Linked DNA regions of Prochlorococcus marinus CUG1416. The protein of the gene in region 1 interacts with the protein of each later gene in a pairwise test. Links are inferred from orthologs where the notes say so. Each region holds a gene or a part of one and is shown on either strand. Other genes may lie near its edges.

What was found.
Region 2: the proteins of ribD (region 1) and accC interact in binary tests that used the Escherichia coli proteins (3 or more experiments, as listed by UniProt). The link is inferred for Prochlorococcus marinus CUG1416 from one-to-one orthologs.

Annotation. Positions count from the first base shown.
Region 1 is NZ_JAAORM010000005.1:163,472-171,597, reverse strand. What follows is about bases 1,810-4,737. They hold ribD (bifunctional diaminohydroxyphosphoribosylaminopyrimidine deaminase/5-amino-6-(5-phosphoribosylamino)uracil reductase RibD), read left to right. Parts: upstream 1,810-2,690; coding sequence 2,691-3,785; downstream 3,786-4,737. Other genes in these bases: ftsH (ATP-dependent zinc metalloprotease FtsH), read left to right, coding at 3,899-4,737; HA146_RS07095 (DUF3122 domain-containing protein), read left to right, coding at 2,176-2,676; HA146_RS07100 (hypothetical protein), read left to right, coding at 1,950-2,201; cbiT (precorrin-6Y C5,15-methyltransferase (decarboxylating) subunit CbiT), read right to left, coding at 1,810-1,866. Outside these bases: HA146_RS07110 (NAD(+) kinase), read left to right, coding at 1-578; more of cbiT, read right to left, coding at 592-1,809; more of ftsH, read left to right, coding at 4,738-5,761; argF (ornithine carbamoyltransferase), read left to right, coding at 5,789-6,715; transcriptional repressor LexA, read left to right, coding at 6,772-7,389; HA146_RS07070 (polysaccharide biosynthesis/export family protein), read left to right, coding at 7,466-8,126. UniProt on the Escherichia coli protein: Converts 2,5-diamino-6-(ribosylamino)-4(3h)-pyrimidinone 5'-phosphate into 5-amino-6-(ribosylamino)-2,4(1h,3h)-pyrimidinedione 5'-phosphate.
Region 2 is NZ_JAAORM010000001.1:69,703-77,889, forward strand. The notes cover bases 1,698-4,686. They hold accC (acetyl-CoA carboxylase biotin carboxylase subunit), read left to right. Parts: upstream 1,698-2,513; coding sequence 2,514-3,860; downstream 3,861-4,686. Other genes in these bases: HA146_RS00350 (glycosyl transferase), read right to left, coding at 1,698-2,144; HA146_RS00365 (YggT family protein), read right to left, coding at 3,880-4,185; psbX (photosystem II reaction center protein PsbX), read left to right, coding at 4,276-4,461; HA146_RS00375 (Ycf66 family protein), read left to right, coding at 4,542-4,686. In the rest of the region: HA146_RS00345 (PRC-barrel domain-containing protein), read left to right, coding at 1-875; more of HA146_RS00350, read right to left, coding at 876-1,697; more of HA146_RS00375, read left to right, coding at 4,687-5,471; HA146_RS00380 (chlorophyll a/b-binding protein), read right to left, coding at 5,472-5,747; HA146_RS00385 (ABC transporter ATP-binding protein/permease), read right to left, coding at 5,758-7,740; HA146_RS00390 (hypothetical protein), read right to left, coding at 7,783-8,061; HA146_RS00395 (histidine triad nucleotide-binding protein), read right to left, coding at 8,109-8,187. UniProt on the Escherichia coli protein: This protein is a component of the acetyl coenzyme A carboxylase complex; first, biotin carboxylase catalyzes the carboxylation of the carrier protein and then the transcarboxylase transfers the carboxyl group to form malonyl-CoA.

The DNA.
Region 1 (8,126 bases):
ATTTATCCAATATTGATGAGGCAATAGATAAAATCATATCTGGTAATTGGGATATTGAAGAAAGAACTTGCTTTATTGTTAGTGTAATGAGAAATGATCAGAGGAGATGGGAGTCTCTCTGCCTTAATGAGATGGCTCTGCATAGAGAACCTCTGACAAGTATGTGCCATTTTGAGATTTCTATAGGGCGACATGCTCCTGTAGATATTTCAGCTGATGGAGTAATTTTATCTACTCCAACTGGATCTACAGCCTATTCTCTAAGTGCTGGAGGCCCAGTTATTACGCCTGATTGCCCAGTAGTGCAACTAACTCCAATTGCCCCACATTCATTGGCGTCTAGGGCATTGGTTTTTAATGATTCGGAGCCAGTAACTGTTTTCCCTGCAACTCCTGAAAGGTTAGTAATGGTTGTTGATGGAAATGCTGGTTGTTATGTTTGGCCTGAAGATAGAGTTTTAATAAGAAAAAGTAAACACTCAGTAAAGTTTATTAGACTTGAAGATCATGAATTTTTCCAGGTTCTTAGAAATAAACTAGGTTGGGGTTTACCCCATGTGGCTAAACCTAACAAATAACAACTATTTAAATTTATTTTTTTCCTTTTAATAGAAAAACAGGATTATTTGGTTCTAATCTCATTCCCTCAGCGATACTTAAGCTTTTATGGGTCTGAATTAAATTTAAATTTGTTTTGAAATTTTTATCTTCTAATTCCTCTTTCAACTCTTTAATAGTTTGAATGTCAATAATTGGGATAACGATAATATCTCCAATGCTCATATCCTGAGCCAGGGAATTAATAATTTCAAGTTTAGTCTTTTTTTTACATCCTCCAATTACTAATCTATTAGGTTTTCCAAAAGAACTTAAATTTCTAGTGTTCAAGGTTTTAATTATGTCTTCCTCAAAAATAAATTTTGGTTTAACGCCAAGCCTTTTTGAGTTTTCTCGTATTAATGCTTTTGATCCAATCCTTTTATCGATACAAAACAAATCTAAACTAGGCCTTAATTTTAATGCCTCTAAACCAATTGACCCACAACCTGCTCCTATATCCCAAATGACACCATTTTTCGGCAGCTCTAAATCTGCCAAGATTTGAACGCGAACCTCCCTTTTAGTTATTAAATTTGGTCTATCATCAAAAGTTTTAAAAAAACTGTCATTGATGCCGAAAAGAGGGAGATTATTCTTTGAATAATTTTTCTTTGTTTTTGTAAGAACAACAATGTTCAAACTTGATATATCCAAGGGCAATGACACTTTAAGATTTAATTTTCTTATTTTTTCATTGTCAAAGCCTATCTCTTCACAGAGCCAAAAATCATAGAAGTCAATCAGATTTAATTCTGATAAGTTTTTTTTGATTATTTCTAAACTTTTGTTATTTGAATCTGTAATAATAGCCAAACTTGAAGGCTTTGCTTTAAGAGCCTCAACTAACTTAGTGGAATCTCTGCCGTGAACACTTACATTAATAGTATCTTGCCATGGGATCTTTAACTTGCTAAATGCTAATTGAATGCAAGTATTTGAAGGGTAAAAACTTAATTCATCTTTTGAAAAATTTTCTAGTAATATTCTCCCAATTCCAAACCAAAGTGGATCTCCTCTCGAAATTAAAATAACATCAGTTTTTTGATATCTAAGCCAGTTAACAAGTTCGTTATTACTGTTGCTCGAAAAAAATGATTTCTTTTTTTCTAAACCATTTTTGTTCCATGATTTAATTTCTTCAAAATATGAATTGGGAACTGCAATATTTTCTGTGTTTATAAATAGATCTTGTAATTTGGGAGGTAAATCTTCAAATACATATGAATTAATACCTAAGACATGTATTTTTCTATAAACTTCAGTCATCAATATTTAATGAAAAGGAACTAAACTGTTTGAATGTTTTATTAAATTATCTTATTATTGTTCGAGTTATCATAGTAAATTAATTGTCAGAAAGAAGAAAGAGATTACATGATTTATTGTTAACTCTAATTAATAAAGATAGTGAATTTGAGTTTATTGAAGAAGATTCTAACGATTTAACATCTAGCTATTCTGAAAAAGACACTTTGAATTTATCTCGAGTTATAGAAAAAAATCGTAAAATAATTAAAAGGTACCAAGCTATTGTAAGAACAGCTGTAACTCTAGATGCCCTAATGGATTCTGAAAATGAAGAAAATTACAAAATCAAATAAAAATATTTTTACAAAAGGAATTTTGACTCTAATTATACTACTATCCTTTATTTTTAACCCATTAAAAGTATCTGCAGAAGTTGCAGAAATAGAAATAAATGGGGAATTAATAAATGCTAGTAGTGAGTTTTTAAGGGACTTGGACTATGAAACTTGGCAATTAGTAGCTTATAAATCACCTCTTTTTGCAGATAAATTGATCTTGAGAGTAATAGGATATCCAGGAAATCTTAGGATTGATCATCCTACTGACTTGAGTGTTGAATCAGGAAGGAAACAGTGGCTTTTAGATGATAAAACATTACTTAATATGGAATTAGCAAATGATGGAAGACAAGCTGCTGCAGAATTTGATCTTGATGAATTGATTAAAAATTTAGATAAAAATAGACCATTAAGATTATCTTTGTCAGGAGTTTTTTCTGAGTTACCTGTTCCTCCCTTTGTTGTTAAAGAGTGGAGATCAATAAACTGAATTTGATTTTTGAGATGTCTGAAAAAAATGTAAGTCATACAAAATGGATGAAAAGAGCAATTTTTTTGGCTTCTTTAGGCAAAAATACAACTAGTCCTAACCCTAGGGTGGGAGCAGTAATAATTGATAAGAATGGAAACCTTATTTCAGAAGGATTTCATTACAAGGCTGGGATGCCCCATGCTGAGGCAATGGCTTTTAAAAATTTAAAAAAAGATGCTAAAGAAGGATCAATGTATGTAAATCTTGAACCTTGCTGTCACCAAGGTAAAACACCTCCATGTGTAGATAAGGTAATATCCTCTGGGATAAAAAAAGTATATATCTCTATTGAAGATCCTGATAAAAGAGTCTCTGGTAGAGGTATTAAGCTGCTAAAAGAAGCTGGAATACAAGTTCACTTAGGATTATGTAAGAAAGAATCTTTGGAATTAAATAAAGCTTTCATTCATAGGAATATTACTAAAAAGGCCTTTGGTGTTCTTAAATGGGCAATGAGTATTGATGGAAGAATAGCTTTAAAAAATGGAAAAAGTAAATGGATTACTAATGAAGAATCAAGGTCATTAGTTCACTCTTTTAGAGCAGAATTTGATGCAATAATCATTGGTGGAAACACATTAAGAAGAGACAACCCACTTTTGACTACTAGAGGTTCAAAAAATCCTGAGCCTCTGCGAGTTGTTTTTACAAAAAGTTTAGATCTCCCTTCAAAATCTAATCTTTGGGATTGTAATAAGGCAAAAACTATAGTTATTTATGATTCTTCTTCAGCAAATGAAAGCTACCTTGCAAGGATTCCGAAATGTGTGGAAGTTGAAAAGGTATCATCAGATAATCCAGAGTTAATTTCAAAAATACTATCTGAAAGAGGATGTAATAAAGTTTTGTGGGAATGTGGCCCTAGATTGGCTACCGCAGCTATTAAATCTAATTGCATTCAGGAAATCATTACTTTTATTGCGCCAAAAATTTTAGGTGGAGAAAATAGTACGAACCCCTTTGGAGATTTTGAATTTAGAGAAATGAATGAAATTATTAAATTAAGCGATTCTAAGGTTAGTTTGATTGGCAACGATATTTGCGTTAAGAGTTCATTTGAAAATTAATTTTCATACTTATTTCTATAGGTCATAGTACCGTACGGTTCTTACCCAAAAAAACAAAACAGATACGGAAGCTTTTCGTTTAGTTTATAATAAGTTCAAAATTGATAACAATCATGCCAATAAGACAAGACGATAATCAACCTAATAAAAGATTTGGAATAGTAAATATCATTTTGATAGGTGTAGGAGCCTTACTTCTTTTTAGTAGCCTCTTTCCGAATCAAAATATGCAAATCCCTAGGGTTCCTTACTCTTTATTTATAGATCAAGTGAATGATGGGGAAGTTAAGAGAGCATACATAACACAAGAGCAAATAAGATATGAATTAAATGGAGCTGAAGAAGGTGCACCTTCAGTATTGGCGACAACCCCAATATTTGATATGGACCTCCCACAAAGGTTAGAAAGTAAAGGGGTGGAATTCGCTGCTGCTCCTCCAAAGAAGCCTAATATCTTTTCAACAATCTTAAGTTGGGTTGTGCCACCATTAATTTTTATACTTGTTTTACAATTTTTTGCTAGAAGAAGTATGGGGGGCGGAGGTGCTCAAGGAGCACTAAGTTTCACTAAAAGTAAAGCAAAAGTTTATGTACCCGATGATGAATCTAAAGTAACATTTGCCGATGTTGCGGGAGTTGATGAAGCCAAAGACGAATTAACAGAGATAGTCGATTTTTTAAAAAAGCCAGAAAGATATACAGATATAGGAGCACGAATACCTAAGGGTGTACTTCTTGTAGGACCTCCAGGAACTGGAAAAACACTTCTTTCAAAGGCTGTTGCTGGTGAAGCAGAAGTTCCTTTCTTTATTATTTCTGGTTCTGAATTTGTTGAACTTTTTGTAGGTGCAGGTGCAGCAAGAGTAAGGGATTTATTTGAACAGGCCAAGAAAAAAGCTCCATGCATTATCTTTATTGACGAACTAGATGCTATTGGTAAAAGTCGTTCTGGTTCAATGGGAGTTGTTGGAGGTAACGATGAGAGAGAACAAACTCTAAACCAGCTTCTTACTGAGATGGATGGTTTTGCATCCGCAGATAAACCAGTTATAGTATTAGCCGCCACAAACCAACCTGAAGTGCTTGACGCGGCACTTTTAAGACCAGGAAGATTTGACAGACAAGTTCTAGTTGATAGACCAGATTTATCAGGTAGAAAAACCATATTAGAGATCTACACAAAAAAAGTTAAACTTGCAGATTCAATTGACTTAGATTCAATTGCTCAAGCTACTAGTGGATTCGCAGGAGCTGATTTAGCTAATATGGTAAATGAAGCTGCTTTACTTGCAGCAAGAGCCAAAAGAAAAAGTGTAGAACAACAAGATTTAAGTGAAGCGATAGAGAGAGTTGTTGCTGGTTTGGAAAAGAAGAGTCGTGTTTTGCAAGATGATGAAAAGAAAGTCGTTGCTTATCACGAAGTTGGTCATGCAATAGTTGGTCACCTTATGCCTGGAGGTTCAAAAGTTGCAAAGATTTCTATTGTACCAAGAGGTATGAGTGCACTTGGTTATACTCTTCAATTGCCAACTGAAGAAAGATTCTTAAATTCAAAAGAAGAATTAAAAGGACAAATAGCTACACTTCTTGGAGGAAGATCTGCTGAAGAGGTAGTTTTTGGAAAGATTACTACGGGAGCTTCAAATGATTTACAAAGAGCAACCGATATAGCGGAACAAATGGTTGGTACATTTGGAATGAGTGATATTCTTGGCCCGCTTGCTTACGATAAACAAGGTGGCGGTCAGTTTCTAGGTAATGGTAATAATCCTAGGAGATCTGTTAGTGATGCTACTGCTCAAGCAATAGATAAAGAGGTTAGAGATTTAGTTGATGATGCGCATGAAACTGCACTTAATATTTTGAGGAATAATTTACCTCTTCTGGAATCGATTTCTCAAAAAATCCTCCAAGAAGAAGTTATAGAAGGGGAGGATCTCAAAAATCTCTTAGCAGAAAGCAAAATGCCCGCATAGTAGAATTGGCTCACAAGATAGGGATTGATGATTAAACCAAAAAAGCTTGCTAGTAGGAATTTTTTGTCAAGCTTAGATATGACAAAAGAAGAAGCTATACAAATCTTAGATATTGCAAGAAGCTTTAAAAATAAAGATCTAAATATTAATCTTAAGAATAAAGTTTTGGGATTAATTTTTGATAAATCTTCCACACGTACACGAGTCAGTTTTCAAGTTGCCATGTCTAGGCTTGGAGGAACCACTATTGATCTAAATCCTACAACTTCACAAATAAATAGAGGTGAGCCAATTAAAGATACTGCACGAGTTTTAAGTAGATATTGTGATGCAATCGCAGTAAGAACTTTTAATCAATCTAATTTAGAAGAGTACGCTAAATGGTCAACAAAGCCAGTAATAAATGCTCTTACAGATTTAGAGCATCCATGCCAAGCAATAGCTGACTTTCTTACCATTAAAGAGGAATTTGGAGAACTTAAAGATGTGGTTATAACTTTTATTGGTGATGGTAATAATGTAGCTAATTCCCTTATTTTGAATGGTGCTCTATTGGGAGTAGAGATTAGAATAGCTTGTCCAAAAGGTTACGAACCAGATTCATCAATAATTAAAAAGTCAGTAGATATAACTAATAATACGGAGATGTTAAAAATAACTAATGATCCAATCTCTGCGGTTTCAGGTGCAAACGTTTTATATACCGATGTTTGGTCATCAATGGGGGAAGAAAATCAAAAAGAAGAAAAAGATAAAGATTTTAAGGACTTTTGTATTAACGATTATTTGCTAAAGAAAGCTGCTGTAAATGCGATTGTATTGCATTGTCTTCCTGCATACAGAGAAAAAGAGATTACAGATCAAGTGATTGAAAGCAAAAACAGTAGAATATTTGATCAGGCAGAGAACAGAATGCATGCTCAACAGGCATTGCTTGCATGCTTACTCCAATAAAAACTTGCCTGATGATATGATAAAAGGTACAAATGTATTAGAGTACATTTGTTTTAATGGTCCAAATTTCAGAAAATGATTTAACAGCTGCTCAGCATGAGCTGTATGGATGGATAAAGGATTATATGAAAAAATTCCAACATAGTCCTTCAATCAGACAGATGATGCAAGCAATGGGGCTAAAATCTCCTGCTCCAATTCAAAGTCGTTTAAAGCACTTACAAGACAAAGGATATATTTCCTGGCAAGAAGGTAAAGCCAGAACAATGCAAATAGTTGATGAGATTGTTGAAGGAGTACCAATTTTAGGTTCTGTAGCTGCTGGTGGTCTAATTGAAACTTATAGCGATGTTAATGAAAATTTAGATATTTCAGATGTGCTTACAAAGAAAAATGTTTTTGCACTCAGTGTTAATGGTGATTCAATGATAGATGCTTGTATCGCTGATGGAGATATGGTTCTAATGGAGCCAATTAATGATTCATCTAGTGTAAGAAACGGAACTATTGTTTCAGCATTAGTTCCAGGTTTAGGGACAACTTTAAAATATTTTTTTAAAAGAAATAATAAAATATTTTTAGAGGCCGCTAACAATGCGTATGAGCCAATTCAATTGAACCAAGAAGAAGTTATCTTGCAGGGAAAACTTTTAGCTGTTTGGCGAAAAATATAGTCATGTATATAAAAAAACTTAAAAGATCTAAGATTATTGGCTGCGCTATAATGATATAAAGTACTCACATTTCAATTTGAGAATTAAATTTTTCCTATTTCTTTCCTTCGGATTGTGTTTTTTAGGAAGCAATTTACCTTTATTATCCTCTATAAATCTTGAAAAAGAAAAAACATATAATTCAATAACTTCTGATTATCTAAAACAACTTCCAGCTAACGATTATATCGTTGGTCCAGGTGACACGTTGAATATTCTAATATCAAGAGAATATACAGATCTAAACAGCATAGTTCAAGTTGATGGAGAAGGTACTATTTATCTACCTAGGCTAAAAAGAGTTTTTGTAAAAGATTTAACTTTAACTGAATTGAACCAAATAGTAAATAATGCGTATAAAAAATTTTTGAAAAATCCATCAGTGGAGATCACTATTAAAAGTTATAGACCTATTAGAGTTTTTGTTGAGGGTGAAGTTGTAAATCCTGGCGTTCAATCTTTAAAAGGATCTTATTCATTAGAAGAATTTTCAGATAAAGATATTTCGAGTCAGTTTCAGAATAATGCTAAATCTTATTTTTTTCCGACAGTTTTTGATGCTATTAGATCTGCTGGAGGAATAACTGCATTTTCTGATTTATCTAATGTCCAAGTTATTAGACAAAATAATCTTTCTGATGGAGGAGGCAAAATTGTAGCTAATTTAAATTTTGATAAAGTAATAATTGAAGGAGATA
Region 2 (8,187 bases), on another replicon or contig:
GAGAGGTGGTGGCTTTGGGGCTTCGAGATAATCCACTTACAAGATTTCTACCAGGCTTACCAAAATGGATGCCTTTAGAAAGTATAAAGCAAGTTGGAGATGTCATATTAGTCGACTCCCTAGATTCGTTGAGTTCAGGTTTTTCTCCCGAAAGATATGGAAAGGTAATTAATTGTCAAGTGATTACAGAATCTGGACAACTTTTAGGTAGAGTGCTTGGGTTTTCTTTTGATATTGAGACTGGGGATTTGATTTCTCTTGTCATGGGTGCAGTTGGCGTGCCCCTTTTAGGTGAGGGAGTTTTAAGTACTTGGGAAATTCCTGTTGAGGAAATAGTAAGTAGTGGTACTGATAGGATTATTGTTTATGAAGGTGCAGAAGAGAAATTAAATCAATTAAGTAGTGGACTACTTGAGAAACTTGGAGTAGGAGGTTCTTCATGGGATGAAAGGGAAGCAAATGGATACGCAGCAAATCTTGTACCAGTTGAGAATCAGTTACTGTCTGGTTCGGATTTAGAACAACAAAATAATTTAGTTGAGGAATATGAAGAAGAAGTTGTTGAACAAGATGATTATGAAGATGAACTTGAATATGTTGAAATAAAGAGTTCTTCAGAAGAAATCAATAATAGAAAAAAGCTTTATATGGAGAATGATTACTCTGGTCAGATCGACAATCAAACAATTGTTAATCAAATAGATGAAGAAAAAAATATTGATTTTACACAAAAGCAAAAATCAAATACTAATTTGGCATCTAAAAGACCAATTCAAAATGCAATAGAAACTTTAGATATTGAACCATTGGAAGAAAAAACTTTAGTGAAAGATAATAAAAAATCAGAAAAATTTGAAATCGACGATCCTTGGTAATTAATAAAGGTTTTTTATTAAATCAAAAATTATATCAGCAAGTTTTTCTGAAGCACCTTTATTACCTCTTTCTTTCAGTAAATTTTCTCTAATACTTTTCAATTGATCTTTATTTTTAATAAGACATAATACTTCTCTTGCAATTTCTTTGGGCGAAATATTTCCTATTCTTTCTGGGACAATAATTTTTTTTGATTTAATATTTGGCCAAGCAAAAAACTTCTTTTTTTTAAAATAGAAATATTTAACTATAAATGTTAGAAATCTATTTATGAATGAAATTTTTCCAATTACTCCAAAAATACCATCCCAGGCATTCATCATATTTAAATGTTGAGTTGGTAGAACAACTAACATTGGAAGAGAAATTGCTGCTAATTCTGCAGTATTTGCACCCACAGTTGTAATGGCTAGATCACATTCTTTTAATATTTCATAACAAGGATGTTTCTTTATTAGATAAATTTTTGTATTTTGTGATGTCTCAATTACATAATCAAAACTGGAATCTTTGATGCTTTTAATTGTTTTAATTTTTGATGAGTAATATTTTGCAATAGGATTTCTCTCACTTTGAAAGAATAAATATTCACTTTTATTGGTGGTTGGGGCAATTGGGATTATAAAATTTATATTTTGATTTATTTTCGCGATATGATCTGCTATTTCTAAGAAGAAAGGAATTCCAATAGAGAGCTTGGCTTTTTTTGAACCAGGCAACAGGGCAACATAACGTTTTTCTTTATCTTTTAATGATATTTCACTATTTAACTTTATATCTGCCATCAAATCGCCTATTATGTGACATTTACTTTTATATCTTTTAGGAATCAAATCTTTTACTTTTTTATTCATAGCTGCAATTTTGTTTGTCCATTGAGGCCATCTTGCAACCCATTCAGCATATGTGATATTTAGATAACCTAATCTTTTAGCTAGTAAAATACTCCAAAATTGATCCCCACCAAGGAAAATTACTATTCCTTTTTTTGGCCAATTTGCAAAAGAACATGGCTTCATTAATAATTTCCAAAAACTGTTTGATTTTGTAATTAATTCGAATTTATTCCATGAATTTGCAACTGTAAATTCTTTACCAGTGGCATTTGGGCAAGGAACCAGTACTAACCTAAGAGAGAAATCTAGTTTATCCTCATAACATAGAGATTTATTTATTTGGTTAAGTTCATCCACTACAGGTCTTACCCATGTAGATAATTCACCAGGCCCATTTGAAACTATAACTACTGCAGGTGATTTTTTTTTCATTGCAGTTAAACCAGAATAAATCAAATGCGGACGGCGAGACTTGAACTCGCAAGGCCTAAGCCACACGCTCCTTAGACGTGCGCGTCTACCAATTCCGCCACGTCCGCAAAGGGTTTTCGAGCACCGGCGGGTGCCTAAACCTTAAAAATATCATACATTATTGAATGAAATAAGGATGTAGTTCTCAGAGATAATTTTTTAATGTTATGCATTATTTTTCTATTGCATAAAACAAATATTTATACATATATAACGGTCAAGGTTGTATTGTAAAAAATGTACTCTGATCACTAAAAAAATTTTGTTAAATACTTTGGCAAACAATTTTTTATTTTAAGTCATTTTCATTTCTTCAATTTAATTTTCATAATGGTTGAAAAAGTTTTAATTGCTAATCGTGGAGAAATAGCTTTACGAATAGTTAGAAGTTGTAGAGAACTAGGTATTGCAACAGTAGCAGTTTTTAGCACTGTAGATAAAAAAGCATTGCATGTTCAGCTTGCTGATGAAGCGGTTTGTGTTGGAGACTCGTTGAGTAATAAGAGTTATTTAAATATTCCAAATATACTTGCTGCCGCAACATCGAGAGGAGTTGATGCTATACATCCTGGTTATGGATTTCTTGCTGAAAATGATAAATTTGCTGAGATGTGTAACGATCATGGCATAGTTTTTATTGGTCCATCTCCTAAAGCTATTAGATCTATGGGAGATAAATCTACAGCTAAAGAAACTATGGAAGAAGTAGGAGTTCCAACAGTACCTGGAAGTAAAGGCTTGTTATCAAATGTAAATGAGGCTTATAAATTGGCAGATGATATAGGTTATCCGGTCATTATCAAAGCCACTGCTGGTGGAGGCGGAAGAGGTATGAGGTTGGTTGAAAACGCTGATAATCTTGAAAAAATGTTTAAAGCAGCTCAAGGTGAAGCAGAAGCAGCTTTTGGTAATGACGGTCTATATATGGAAAAATTTATAAAGAAGCCAAGACATGTAGAAGTTCAAATTTTGGCAGATAGATCTGGTAATGTTGTGCATTTAGGAGAGCGAGATTGTTCAGTTCAGAGAAGACATCAGAAGTTATTGGAAGAGTCTCCTAGCCCTGCAATTAATACTGAACTAAGAAAAAAAATGGGAAATGCAGCAATTGCTGCTGCAAAAAGTATCGGTTACGAAGGAGCTGGTACAGTTGAATTTTTAGTTGATAATGATAATTTTTATTTCATGGAAATGAATACTAGGATTCAAGTTGAACATCCTGTTACTGAAATGGTTACGGGGGTTGACTTAATAGCTGAGCAAATTAAAATCGCAAGCGGAGCAAACTTGGAATTTAAGCAAGATGATATTCACTTGAATGGTCATGCGATTGAATGTAGAATCAACGCTGAAGATCCTTCTCATAATTTCAGACCATCACCTGGGAAAATAACTGGTTGGCTTCCTCCCGGTGGACCTGGTGTAAGGGTCGATAGTCATGTTTATACTGGTTATGAAATACCTCCATTCTATGACTCCTTAATTGGTAAATTAATAGTCTGGGGAAAAGATCGTAATACTGCAATTAAACGTATGAATAGGGCTTTAAATGAATGCGCAGTAACTGGTATTCCAACAACAATTAACTTTCATTTAACCTTACTGAATAAATCTAAGTTTAAGGAAGGGAAGATACATACTAAATATGTAGAAGAAGAGTTATTACCAAATTACTAAAGGCATCATTAAACAATATCTATGAAATATGTCTATACAATGCAAGTTTTATAAGCCCTTGTTGACCAACTAAAATCTCTCTTAAAAAACTTATAACCCCAATCCAAATGACGGGGCCTACATCCACTCCTCCTATAGGGGGAATTAATTTTCTTGTTAAATTTAGGATAGAGCTTGATGGTATCGAAATTAATAACCAAAAACCTTTACTTAAATCAATTTTTGGGTACCAAGTAAGAATTAATCTTATTAAAAAAACTATAGTTAGATATGATAGAGAAATGCCTAAACTAACATCTAAAATTTGGAGAGCGTTTTCAAGCAAGGAAATCACAATTATTTAATTCATCTTAATAAATAACCCATTGAATCGTATTTAATTCGTATTATAAATTGAGAATTAAATATTTAAAAAGTGCTTCAAATCTCAAATTTATTACTAGCTGCAGATTTTTCTGCTGAAGTTGCCAATAATTCCGCAGTTGGAATGATAGGTAGTTTTATAGCAGCCGCTTTACTTATCGTTATTCCAGCCGCTTCATTTTTGATTTTTGTTAGTCAGAAAGACTCTCTTGATCGTACTTCTACTGGTAGACGCTAGTTTTTGTAGAAGTTTTAAGTACACTATATATATAGGGTGAATTATGTCTCCCTTTAAAAAATAAATTTTGGAGAAAGAATGTGGTCAATGCTAGTCTCAATTGGGCCAGTATTGTTGGTATAGTTCTAGCGGTATGTGGAGGCGGACTTTACTTTTTAAGGTCTTTTAAACCTGCATTAGCAAGAGATTATGATGTTTTCTTTGCAGCTATAGGTCTTTTATGCGGGGGAATATTATTTTTTCAAGGTTGGAGATTAGATCCTATTCTTCAGTTTGGTCAGTTTTTGTTAGCAGGAACTACAGTTTTTTTCGCATATGAAAGTGTGCGATTGAGGGGTGTTGCTACTGATCAAGCTAGAAGGTCATCTTATTTTGATGATGATTCTATTCCTGATGTGCCCAGAAATTCTAGAGGTCGATTTAATGACGATTATGATAGGTTTGAAGAAGTCGAAAGACCATCAAGAAGATTTAAACCTCAAGAAGAGGAATTTGAAGAAGAATATATGGAGGGGGGAGGATCTCGTAGGAGAAATGTTTCAAGAGCTATACCTTCTGCTGCTGCAAGTAGAAGCAGGCCATCTACAAGAGAAGCAAATCAGTTTGTAAATGAAGAACCTATAAGAAGAAGACAGAATCCTGAAGACAGAAATACTAATCAATCAGAAAGAAAAAATTTTGGTGAGAGACGAAACTTATCTCGCAATGAAGTTAAAACAGGATCAAGACCCAAAATTAATCGTAGAGTTTCGAGACAAGATAATATGTCTAATCCTGATGATTCTTCTCCGTTAAGAAAGAAACCGACAAGATCTCCTATTAGGCAGCAAACTTCAACGGCTCAAGTAGAAGATGCTTCATTCAAAGATGCTAATCAAGCAAAAAAGACTCGTGAGACTCGGAGACCAAGCTCTTCAACTAGATCAAGTGCAAATAACCAAAATGGTAGATATACCGTTGGAACAAATAAGAGGAAACCTAGAGATAATAGTTCTAGATTTGATGATTAGTTATAAGATTCCTGCCCATTTTAAAAACGATTGTTGACTAAATAATTCAATTAGTATTATTGCCAGGAATCCGATCATTGCAAATCTTCCATTAGTAATTTCAGAATAACTACTCCATCCGAATTTATATTCATCTTCAATATCTATTGATTTTTCATCTGATTTATTATCTCTAGTTTTTTCATTGATGTAATTTGAATCTTGTAGATTTTCTATGGAACTATCATTCTCTAAATTATTAACCTCTGAGTTTGTTTGTTCTTCTTTAGAATTCATTTTTTTTTTGTTAATCCTTAAAATTATACTTATCAGAAGTCAATAATTTCCAGTCTCCTTGTCCATTTAATTCTAAAATGTTTTCATGAAAATCTTTTAAGCTAGGTCTATGTCCAACACTAATAAGAGAAAGTTCTCGTTCCTTTAGTAAACCATATAGTTTTTCTTCAGTGTCAATATCTAAAGCACTTGTTGCCTCATCAAGTACTGCAAATCTTGGGGAATTTAGTAAGAGTCTTGCGAAAGCTAATCTTTGTTGCTCGCCTAGAGAAAGAATTCTTGGCCAATCTTGTTTGATGTCAAGATTAGGGTAACGATCCACTAAGGTTTTTAAATTTACTTCATGAAGTACAGAAGTAAGATGTTCATCACTAAATTTCTTAACTTCTGTGGGATAACATAATTGTTCCCTTAAAGAACCCAGTAACATATAAGGTTTTTGAGGTATGAATAATAATTCGCCAATTTTTGGTTTTTTTATTACTCCATGGTCGGGTTCCCATAAACCACTAATCATTCTTAGTAAAGATGTTTTTCCACATCCAGAAGGTCCTACAACTAAAAGTGATTGATTATTGTCGATGCTCAAATTTAAATTTTTAATTATTGTTTTATTTGATCCTGGTGGGGAAAGATCAGCATTATTAATAATAATTGAGGGATAATCTGAAATGACGTTTTGATTACTTGTAGGACTAGTTTGACTAATGGATTCGACTTTTGATTGGAATCCTTCTAACCTGCCAATCCCAGCAGTAAATTTTGCAAGTTCTTCTATTTGATTAACAATAAAAAATAACGAACCTTCAACCATTCCAAAAGCAAAGCTTGCCTGAATAAAGCGCCCATAATCAATATCACCTTTAAAGTAAGGGATTGCCATTATTAAATATGGAAAGAAATTACCAGCATAATTAATTGATCTTCTCATGACGTCAATTATTACTCTCCATATAATCAGTAAATTAAAGTTTCTCACCACTTCTCCTAATCGCCTTTCAGTTTCACTTCGTTCAGGATTCTCCCCAGAGTAAAAGGCTATTGATTCAGCATTATCTCTAATATGTACTAAGCCATATCGAAAATCTGCTTCGTATCTGAGTTGATCAAAGTCTATCTTTACAAGATTTTTACCAGCAATTAGAAGGATAGAAGTTGCAAATGCAGCGTAACCAAATAAAGAAAAGGTAAGTGATGTACTGATACTCCACAAAATAAGAATATTAAGAGAAAATGTTAGTAATGCATCAAAAATACCTAATGTAAAAGACAGACTTTGTCCGGTAAAAGCTCGGGTATCATCTGTGATTCTTTGATCAGGATTATCTACATCAGTTTGTTCTTCATCATTTGGATTTAATTGGTAATAAGCTTTATTAGTCATATAATCTTTGACTAAACTTTTTGAAAGCCATTCTCTCCAAATTATTCCTAATTTATATGTGAAAAATATTTGAGAAACACGTATTGGTAGAGCAACAGCAAAACAACAAGCGTAAATCCCTAAAATCCGATAAAATCCAGCTTCTTGTTTTTCTACCAAAGCATTTGTTAAATCTCTTGCGATAAATCCTATCCCTGCGTTTATTCCGTTTACAGCTAAAAGCATTAATACAATTATCGCAAGGAATAACCAATGTAACCATCTACGGTTTTTTAATTGCCGTCTTAAGCTGAAAAAGCTCCCTGACCCAATTAAAAATAAGGCAGAGAAAAGCAATCCCCAGCCACCAGCCCAAATTGAATTGACAGTATTTACTACGCCGCCGAAATACTTTTCAAGAAAAATTGGTTGAAAGCTTTCAAAAAAACTGATTATTCCTGTAAGACCAACAAGTACTACTCCACCAACACAAAATAAAAGAGAAATCAAAAGCCAAATGAATTGAAATCCATTACATTGATCTATGGGGAGAAAAAATGGCTGGGATAACTTCCTTAATTTTCTTAATTGGTAAAGTAGTTTTGATTTATTTTTAACGGCTTTATTCATTACTCGACAAATTTTATAACATAAATTATATCTTTTAGAAGTCTATTGACCAAAGCCAATAAATGAAAGTGCCCAGTCAGGTAAATTTAAGTAATTCAATATTGTTGCATCAAACTCATGTACTTTTGTAAAAGATTTATCTAATGCCCACCATAGTAGAAAAGGTAAATTTAATAAAATTTGTAATTGCCATTTATAAGTTAAAACCCTCCAAATTTTTTTTAACTTAGTTTTGAGGGAATCATCTAATTCTTCCCAATTTTTTGAGATTAAATTTAATAAATTTTTGGATTCTGTTTTTATTGAATCTGGTGTATTCATTTTGCTTTTTTCTTATTTATAACCCATATACTTTGATTTCGAGAGTTTTAACCTGGGGGCCAATTCATTTTTCTTCCAGATAAAAAATGAATATGTAAATGAAAAACCGTTTGTCCTGATTCTGCT